One region of the Pseudomonas fluvialis genome, then DNA from elsewhere that is predicted to be linked to it. Evidence: riboswitches for the same ligand, from Rfam matches in the RefSeq annotation. Region 1 holds a riboswitch; the other holds the start of a gene.
What was found. Region 1 has a riboswitch for cobalamin ahead of btuB (TonB-dependent vitamin B12 receptor). Riboswitches for the same ligand answer to the same signal wherever they lie in the genome.
Positions count from the first base shown of each region.

Region 1 (4,167 bases):
TGGCCGCACTCAAGGGGTTGGGCGTGATCGAGCGGCCGCCGACCAGCCAGGCCGCGCTGGCCACGGTGCAGGCGCAGTTCAACCAGTGGCAGGCAGAAACGGGCCGTCCCTTGGCGCAGTTGTCGATGCTTCTGGCGCTGAGCGCCGACCACTGAGCAAACGGCGCGGTTAGATGGCCCAGCTGCGGCACTGAGTCACAGCTGGGGCGATTGAATTTGCAAATCGATCCCATAGACGGCATAGTCGCGCGATTCCAACAATTCGACACGGTCGTGCCCATGCCTCATCGCTTCGCACCCCTCGTGCCAGTTACCTTGGCCCTCCTGTTGTCTGCCTGTGCCCATCAAGGCGCGTCTGACAGTCCATTTGCCGCTGCTGACAGCGTGGCAGAGTCCGTGCGTCTCGCCGAGCTGCAGCTTGATCAGACCCAGGCGGAAGAGCAGGCCATGGCCGAGCTCAGTGACGAACAGGACTACCAGATGCCCAGTCTGGCCGACAGCATGATCGAGCAAGGACGAGCCCTGCTGGGGACGCGCTATCGCATGGGCGGCAGCTCGGCGAAGACCGGTTTCGACTGCAGTGGTTTTGTCGGCTTCCTGTACAAGCAGGAAATGGGTATCCAGTTGCCGCGTTCCTCGCGGGAACTGATCAAGGTCGATGCGCCCAAGGTGGCGCGTGCCGAGCTGGAACCGGGCGACGTACTGTTCTTCAACAACCGCGGGCGTGGTCAGGTCAGCCATGTCGGCATCTTCATTGGCGATGACCAGTTCATCCATTCCTCCAGCTCGCGTAGCGGTGGCGTGCGTATCGACAGCCTGGAAGATCGTTACTGGAAAGCCAGCTACATGCTCGCCAAGCGCATCCTCCCGGAAGGCCCACAGCCGTTTGCCGAGCAGTCGTTGAGCAGCGAAAACTGACTGTCTGACTTGCCTGTCCAACGCATGGCAGGCAGAGTAGGGCGGTCGTCCGCCGGCTGGAGCCGCCCATGCCTTCATCGCGCCTGTCGCTTGCCAGCCTGCTGCTGAGCAGTGTGTTGCTGGTCGCCTGCAGCAGCCAGGCACCGCAACCCTATATCGCACCGCCCGTGCAGGTTGTCCCGGAGCGTTCCGGCGTGGCCGAGGACGTGCTGTTTCGCGCCATCGGCCTGGTCGGTACGCCCTATGTATATGGCGGCAACACGCCGCAAGGTGGCTTCGACTGCAGCGGGTTGATCGGTTTCGTGTTTCGTGACGCCGCCGGCGTGCAGTTGCCGCGTTCCACGCGCGAAATGATCGCCCTGCGCGTACCCAGCGTGCAGCGCCACAGCCTGCAGCCGGGCGACCTGGTGTTCTTTGCCACCAATGGTGGCGGCCAGGTGAGTCATGCCGGTATCTACGTCGGTGAAGACCGTTTCGTCCATGCACCGTCCAGTGGCGGTACGGTGCGCCTGGATAGCCTGTCGGCACGCTACTGGCAAAATAGCTACCTCGGCGCACGCCGCGTACTGGCTGGACAGCGCCTGGCCAGTAATCCCTGATTGACCCGGAGCGGTTAACCCTCTAGAGTCCGCGCCCTGCTTCAGGTGCCTCATGCAGAGGCTGAAACTGGGAAGCCGGTGAGAAACCGGCGCTGCCCCCGCAACGGTAAGTGAGATGAGCGAGCGGCTCTTGGCCGGCTCGCCTGTCGTGATGAATGCCACTGTGCGCCAGCATGGGAAGGTTTCACGACACCAGGCATGACCTGCATCCACCAGCCCGGAGACCGGCCTGTCGCATTCCCATGGCACGCGGCGGGCGTGGTCGGGCACGCCACGGCGCACCGCCGGGCTGTCTTGTCTCCTCTTGCTCTGCGTAGCCTTTACCGGCAATCACGCGGCGGGCGTGATGGAGACAGTTTTGATGCACAAGCAAGTCCTGCGCGCTGGCCTTTTCGGGCCAGCCAGTCTGTTCTGCCTGGTTGCCCAGGCCAGTCACGATACCCTCAATCTGCAGCAGCAATGGGTTACCGCAACCCGCACCAGCCAGGCCAGCCAGGCACGGCTGGCTGCCAGCAGCCTGCTCGATCGCCAGGCCATCGAGCACAGCCAGGCGCAATCGTTGCCTGAATTGCTGCAGCGTCTGCCGGGCATCAGCCTGACCAACAGCGGTGGCCCCGGCAAGGCCACCTCGCTATTCATGCGCGGCACGCCCAGCAACCATGTGCTGGTGCTCATCGATGGCGTAAAAGCCGGCTCGGTGAGCAGTGGTGGTCTGGCCTGGCAGGACCTGCCGCTGGAGTTGATCGAGCGTGTCGAGGTGGTGCGCGGGCCGCGTTCCGGCCTGTATGGCTCGGAAGCCATTGGCGGGGTCATCCAGATTTTCACGCGTCAGGCCGATAGCCAGCAGGCGCGGCCATTCTTCAGTCTTGGCTATGGCAGCCAGGCGACGCGCACGGCCAGTGGCGGGGTGAGCGGCGCGGCGGGGCCGGCCTGGTACAGTCTGGCGGCGAGCAGCCAGGCCAGTCATGGACTCGAAGCCAAGCAGCCGCGCGCCAGTGGTTATGAGGCCGACCACGACGGCTATCGCAACCTGGCCAGCAGCCTGCGCGGCGGTGTGCAGCTGAATGACGACCTGCAACTTTCCGCCAGTCTGTTGCAGGCGCGCACTCATAATGACTTCGACGGGGTGAACAGCAAGCGTACGACGGGCTTTTCCGCGTACGGCGAGGGTGTGCAGGACGTGCTGGGCGCCACCCTCAGCTATCAACCGCTGGGCATCTGGGGCAGTCGCGTGCAGGTGGGCCGCAGTCAGGACAAGTCGGATAATTTCCAGGATGGCCGGTTCTATTCGCGCTTCGACTCGCGGCGCGACAGCCTCAGCTGGCAGAACGACTTCACCCTCAGCGCGGGGCATGTGTTCAGCCTGGGGGTAGATGGCCAGCGCGACGAGATCAATGGCAGCACGCCCTATGCACGGGATAATCGCGACAGCCATGGCCTGTTCAGCCAATACCTCGGTGAACTGGGGCGTCACCAGTGGCAGGTCAATCTGCGTCGTGACGAGGATGAGCAGTTCGGTCGCCATGACACTGGCAGCCTGGCCTATGGCTATCAGCTGAACCATGCCCTGCTGCTGTCGGCCAGCTATGGCGAAGCCTACAAGGCGCCTACCTTCAACCAGTTGTACTACCCGGGATTCGGCAATCCGCAGTTGCAGCCCGAGCAGTCGCGCAGTGCCGAGCTGGGCCTGAGCGCTGAGCATGACTGGGGACAGTGGTCGCTGCATGCCTACCGCAGTGAAATCGACAACCTGATCGCCACCGTGACCCGCCTGGTCAACGGCAAGCGCCAGAGCATGGCCGAAGGCGTGGACCGGGCGCTGGTCCATGGCCTGGAGATGCAGTTGTCCAGTCAGTGGCAGGCCTGGAGCTGGCAGGCCAACTACAGCCTGATCGATACGCAGAACCGCAGCCGCCGCCTGGTTGCCGGCCAGTCGCTGTATGGCAAGCCGCTGAATCGCCGGCCACGGCAGACCTTCAACCTGGAGCTGGACCGCGCGCTGGGCCGCTTCAGCCTGGGTGGCAGCCTGCATGCCCAGGGCGCCAGCTATGACGACCTGGCCAAGCAAACCGAACTGGCCGGGTTCGTGACCCTCGACCTGCGCGGCGAATACCGCCTCAGCCCGGCCTGGCGCCTGCAGGCGCGCCTGAGCAACCTGCTGGATGCGGATTACCAGACCGTCGATGGCTTCAACCAGCCGGGCCGTGGTGCCTGGCTGACCCTGCGCTACAACGCTTTGTGACCTGACCTGAAGGAGATTTCCATGCCCCTTGCAACCCCGCGCCAGCAATGGCTGGTTGGCCTGATCCTGCTGTGCCTGCTGCTGCTCACCCGTGGTCAGCATTTCGCCACACTCAACCTGCCCAGTGCGTCCTGGGCGGTGTACTTCGTTGGCGGGGCCTTGCTGGCTTCGCCGCTGGCCTTTGCCGGTCTGTTTGCCGGCGCAGTGGCCATGGACTTTGGCCTGTTCAGCCAGGGGGCGGTCAGTGACTGGTGCCTGACCCCGGCCTACTGGCTGCTGCTGCCAGCCTATGCCAGCCTGTGGCTGGGCGGGCGCCTGTATGCGCGCGGGCATGCCTGCCAGGCCAGTGCGCTGTGGCGTCTGCTGTGCTGTGTGCTGGGTGCTTCACTGGTCTGCCATCTGTTGTCCA
Region 1 is NZ_PIYS01000003.1:20,992-25,158, forward strand. It holds gene CW360_RS01875 (DNA-3-methyladenine glycosylase I) at 1-155, shown strand, start outside; gene CW360_RS01880 (C40 family peptidase) at 384-917, shown strand; gene CW360_RS01885 (C40 family peptidase) at 986-1,516, shown strand; cobalamin riboswitch at 1,543-1,763, shown strand; gene btuB (TonB-dependent vitamin B12 receptor) at 1,878-3,758, shown strand; gene CW360_RS01895 (hypothetical protein) at 3,780-4,167, shown strand, end outside.

Region 2 (4,167 bases), on a different contig from region 1:
CAGCGCGTAAGTTACTGCACCGCTGAAGGTGTTGCTGCTGCCGAATTGCGCGTTCTTGTCATGGCGCAGGCCCAGCTCGCTGGAGAAACGCTCGCCGCGGTAGTTGTGCTGCAGAATCAGTCCATGATTCCAGCGGCTGTCTTCCGTGTAGTTGATGTTGCTGTGCAGTGTCTCCTCGTAGCCGTCGGCACCCACGATCAAGCTATGACCATTGCCCAACTCCAGGGTGTTCAACCATGCGGCGCTGTCTCGGTAGGTATTGAAGGGGCTGCTGCCTTTGACATCATCGTAGCGTACGGTCGAACGATTTTCGCTGTGGCCCAGTTCAAGACGGCTTTTCCAGAGGGCGTTGATCTGTGCGGAGAGAAAGCCAGAGTAGCTACTGACCTGATAGTCAAAATAAGGGTACTGCCCGCCCCAGTCCATGTCGTACTCGCTTTCGCCGCGCTGGTCGAGCACGCTGAAGCCGGCTTCCAGTTGCTCGCTGAAACGGTGGTTCAGGTTGGCGCTGAAGGCATTGTTGCGATAGGCATCCCGATCGTTATCCGGTGCGCTGTTGGCGTAGGAACGGTTGATGCCACGGGTGTCATCGGCGCTGGCCTGTAGGCTGAAGCGTGTGTGCTGGTCGCCGCCGGACAGGCCCAGGCTGCGCTCCCAGGTGTTGTGGGTTCCGTAGCCGATGCGCAGGCGCGGTGTGAGCGGCTGGTCTGTGCCGCGACGAGTGATGATATGTACCACGCCGCCAATCGCGTCGGAGCCGTAAACTGCCGAGCGCGAGCCGCGTAGCACCTCAACGCGTTCGATTTGTTCAATGCTCAGGTATTCAAGTGGCGAACCACCGGCTGATGCTGAACTGATCCGCTGGCCATCAACCAATACCAGGCTTTGTGCTGATTTTGTACCGCGCATGAAGAGGCTTACGGTGCTGCCTGGGCCGCCGCTGCGGGCGATCTGTACGCCGGGAACGCGCTGCAGTAAGTCAGCAACGCTGGAGGGCTGCAGGCGCTCTATATCCTGGCGGTTGAACACGGTGTTCGCTGCGCTGCTTGCATTGCGTGGTTGCGCCTCGCGGTTGGCGCTGATCAGTGTTTCAGTAAGCTTCAGGGTCTCTGTTGTGGATGCGGCATGGGCGCAGGAGAGACTGGGCGCCAGGGCTACAGCCAGGGCAATACGGGACAATTTCATGGAAAAGCCTCAAAAGCGTGAATGAACTTCTGAGGAGGGCAGACAAGGGCCGCCAGGGAAACTGCGGACGGCACTTGACGGTGCCGCCCTCCGCAACACCTGTCGAATCCGTCCAGGCCGGTCTCCGGGCTTGCGAGAACACCTGGCTCGCCTTCCCATGCTGAAGCACAGTGGCGGTTGAGCCGGGTTGTCGCCTGGCGGCGACCATCGCTTACCGTTGCGGGGGCAGCGCCGGAATTGCTCGAAGAGCGCACCGGCTTCCCGTTTCATGCGGCCGCAAAGCCGCACACCTGGGTGGAATAAAACCGCGGCACCTTAGCGAGAGGCGCCGCTGAAAGCAAGGATTAAGCCGTGCGGCTATCGGCCAGGCGGCGTTCGATGGCCTGCTGGATGCCTGCCGCGTCGAGCCCGCATTCAGCGAGCATTTCTTCCGGGCGGGCGTGCTCCACGTAGTAGTCCGGCAGGCCGAGCTGCAGCAGGGGGACGGCCAGGCCGTGGGCCGCCAGGCACTCGCCGACCGCACTGCCGGCGCCGCCCATGATGGTGTTTTCCTCGATGCTCACCAGCAGGCTGTGGCTGGCGGCCATCTCCAGCAGCAGCGCCTCGTCGAGCGGTTTGACGAAGCGCATGTCGACCACGCTGGCGTCCAGCGCCTCGGCCACCTGCAGGGCGGCGGCCAGTTGCACGCCAAACACCAGCAGGGCAACTCGTTGCCCCTGGCGGCGCAGCACGCCCTTGCCGATGGGCAGGGGCTGCAGCGAGCTGTCGATGGGCGCATTGGGACCACTGCCGCGCGGATAGCGCACCGCCGCCGGGCCTTTGTGCAGGTAGCCGGTGGTGAGCATCTGGCGCAGTTCATTCTCGTCGCTGGGGGTCATCACCAGCATGCCGGGAATGCAGCGCAGGTAGGAAATGTCGAAGCTGCCAGCATGCGTCGGGCCGTCCTCGCCAACCAGGCCGGCGCGGTCGATGGCGAACAGTACGTCGAGGTCCTGTACCGCGACATCATGGATCAGCTGGTCGTAGGCGCGCTGCAGGAAGGTCGAGTAGATCGCCACCACCGGCTTCATGCCTTCACAGGCCAGGCCGGCGGCCAGGGTCACGGCATGCTGCTCGGCGATCGCCACGTCGAAATAGCGAGTCGGATAGCGCTCGGCAAAGGCCACCAGGTCGGAGCCTTCCTTCATCGCCGGGGTGATGCCGACCAGGCGTGCATCCTGCTCGGCCATGTCGCACAGCCAGCGACCGAAGACGTTGGAGTACTTGGGCCCGCTGGGTTTCTTCGGCGCCGGGTTGTCGCTGGGCGGTTCCAGCTTGGTAATCGCGTGGTAGCCGATCGGGTCCAGTTCGGCCGGGGCGAAACCCTTGCCTTTCTTGGTGACCACATGCAGGAACTGCGGGCCTTCCAGGTCGCGCATGTTGCGCAGGGTGGCCAGCAGCGTGGGCAGGTCGTGACCGTCGATCGGGCCGATGTAGTTCCAGCCCAGCTCCTCGAACAGCGTGCCGGGCACCAGCATGCCCTTGGCGTGTTCTTCGGTCTTGCGGGCGATTTCCCAGGCGCCGGGCAGGCGCGAGAGGACCTTCTTGCTGCCCTCGCGCATGCTTGCGTAGGTGCGGCTGGAGAGAATCTTCGCCAGGTAGTTGGACAGGCCGCCGACGTTGTTGGAAATCGACATGTCGTTGTCGTTGAGCACCACCAGCATGTCGGCCTTGGTATCGGAGGCGTGATTGAGGGCCTCGAAGGCCATGCCGGCGGTCATGGCACCGTCACCGATCACCGCCACGCTCTTGCGTTTTTCGCCCTTCAGGCGGGCCGCCAGGGCCATGCCGAGTGCCGCACTGATGCTGGTGCTGGAGTGGCCGACGCCGAAGGTGTCGTACTCGCTCTCGCTGCGCCGTGGGAAGGCAGCCAGGCCGTCCTTCTGGCGCAGGCTGGTCATGCGCTCGCGGCGGCCGGTGAGAATCTTGTGCGGGTAGGCCTGGTGGCCGACATCCCAGACCAGGCGGTCCCAGGGCGTGTCGAAGACGTAGTGCAGGGCGATGGTCAGCTCGATCACCCCCAGGCCGGCGCCAAAGTGCCCGCCACTCTGCCCCACGCTGTAGAGCAGGAACTGACGCAGTTCGTTGGCCAGCGTGACCAGCTCGGCTTCGCCCAGGCGGCGCAGCTCTCCCGGCGTGGCCGCGCGGTCGAGCAACGGCGTGACGGGGCGCTCGCGGGGGATCTCGTGGAACGTCTTCGGCATTGAAGTGGTCGCGTGGCGGAAAAAGAGCGGCAGTTTACCTGATGCGCCCCGCGCAGCCCAAGATGCAGAGGAGATACCCCTGCACGGTTCATGGTCGCCAGCGGTACAGCAGCAAGGCGTTGCTCACCACGCTGAGGCTGGAAAGCGCCATGGCGGCGCCGGCCAGCATCGGGTTGAGCAGGCCGGCGGCGGCCAGGGGCAGGGCCAGCAGGTTGTAGGCAAAGGCCCAGAACAGGTTCTGGCGGATCTTGCCGTAGGTGCGCCGGCTGATCGCCAGCGCCGCGCTGACCAGGCGCGGATCGCCACGCATCAGGGTGATCCCGGCGGCCTGCATGGCCACATCGGTGCCGCTGCCCATGGCAATACCGACATCCGCCGCGGCCAGCGCCGGGGCATCGTTGATACCGTCACCGACCATGCCGACCACCCGGCCTTCGTCCTGCAACTGGCGAATGCGCGCCGCCTTGTCGGCCGGCAACACTTGCGCCTGCAGCTGATCAATGCCCAGCGCCTGGGCCACCCTGCCGGCGCTGCCGGGGTTGTCGCCACTCAGCAGGTGGCAGCGCAGGCCGGCCTGGTGCAGTGCGGTAATGGCTGCGGCGGCACCGTCCTTGATTGGGTCGGCAAAGGCCAGCAGGGCGACGGCGCGCGGTGTCGGCCGGTACTCGGCCAACCAGGCCAGGCTGTGCCCGGCGGCCTCCCATTGGGCGGCCTGGGCCGCCAGGGGCTGGCTGTCGAT
Region 2 is NZ_PIYS01000034.1:79,613-83,779, forward strand. It holds gene CW360_RS16625 (TonB-dependent receptor domain-containing protein) at 1-1,185, opposite strand, end outside; cobalamin riboswitch at 1,284-1,494, opposite strand; gene dxs (1-deoxy-D-xylulose-5-phosphate synthase) at 1,530-3,428, opposite strand; gene CW360_RS16635 (heavy metal translocating P-type ATPase) at 3,517-4,167, opposite strand, start outside.
Region 2: linked by a shared signal. The riboswitch ahead of CW360_RS16625 (TonB-dependent receptor domain-containing protein) and the one ahead of btuB (TonB-dependent vitamin B12 receptor) in region 1 are both predicted to bind cobalamin.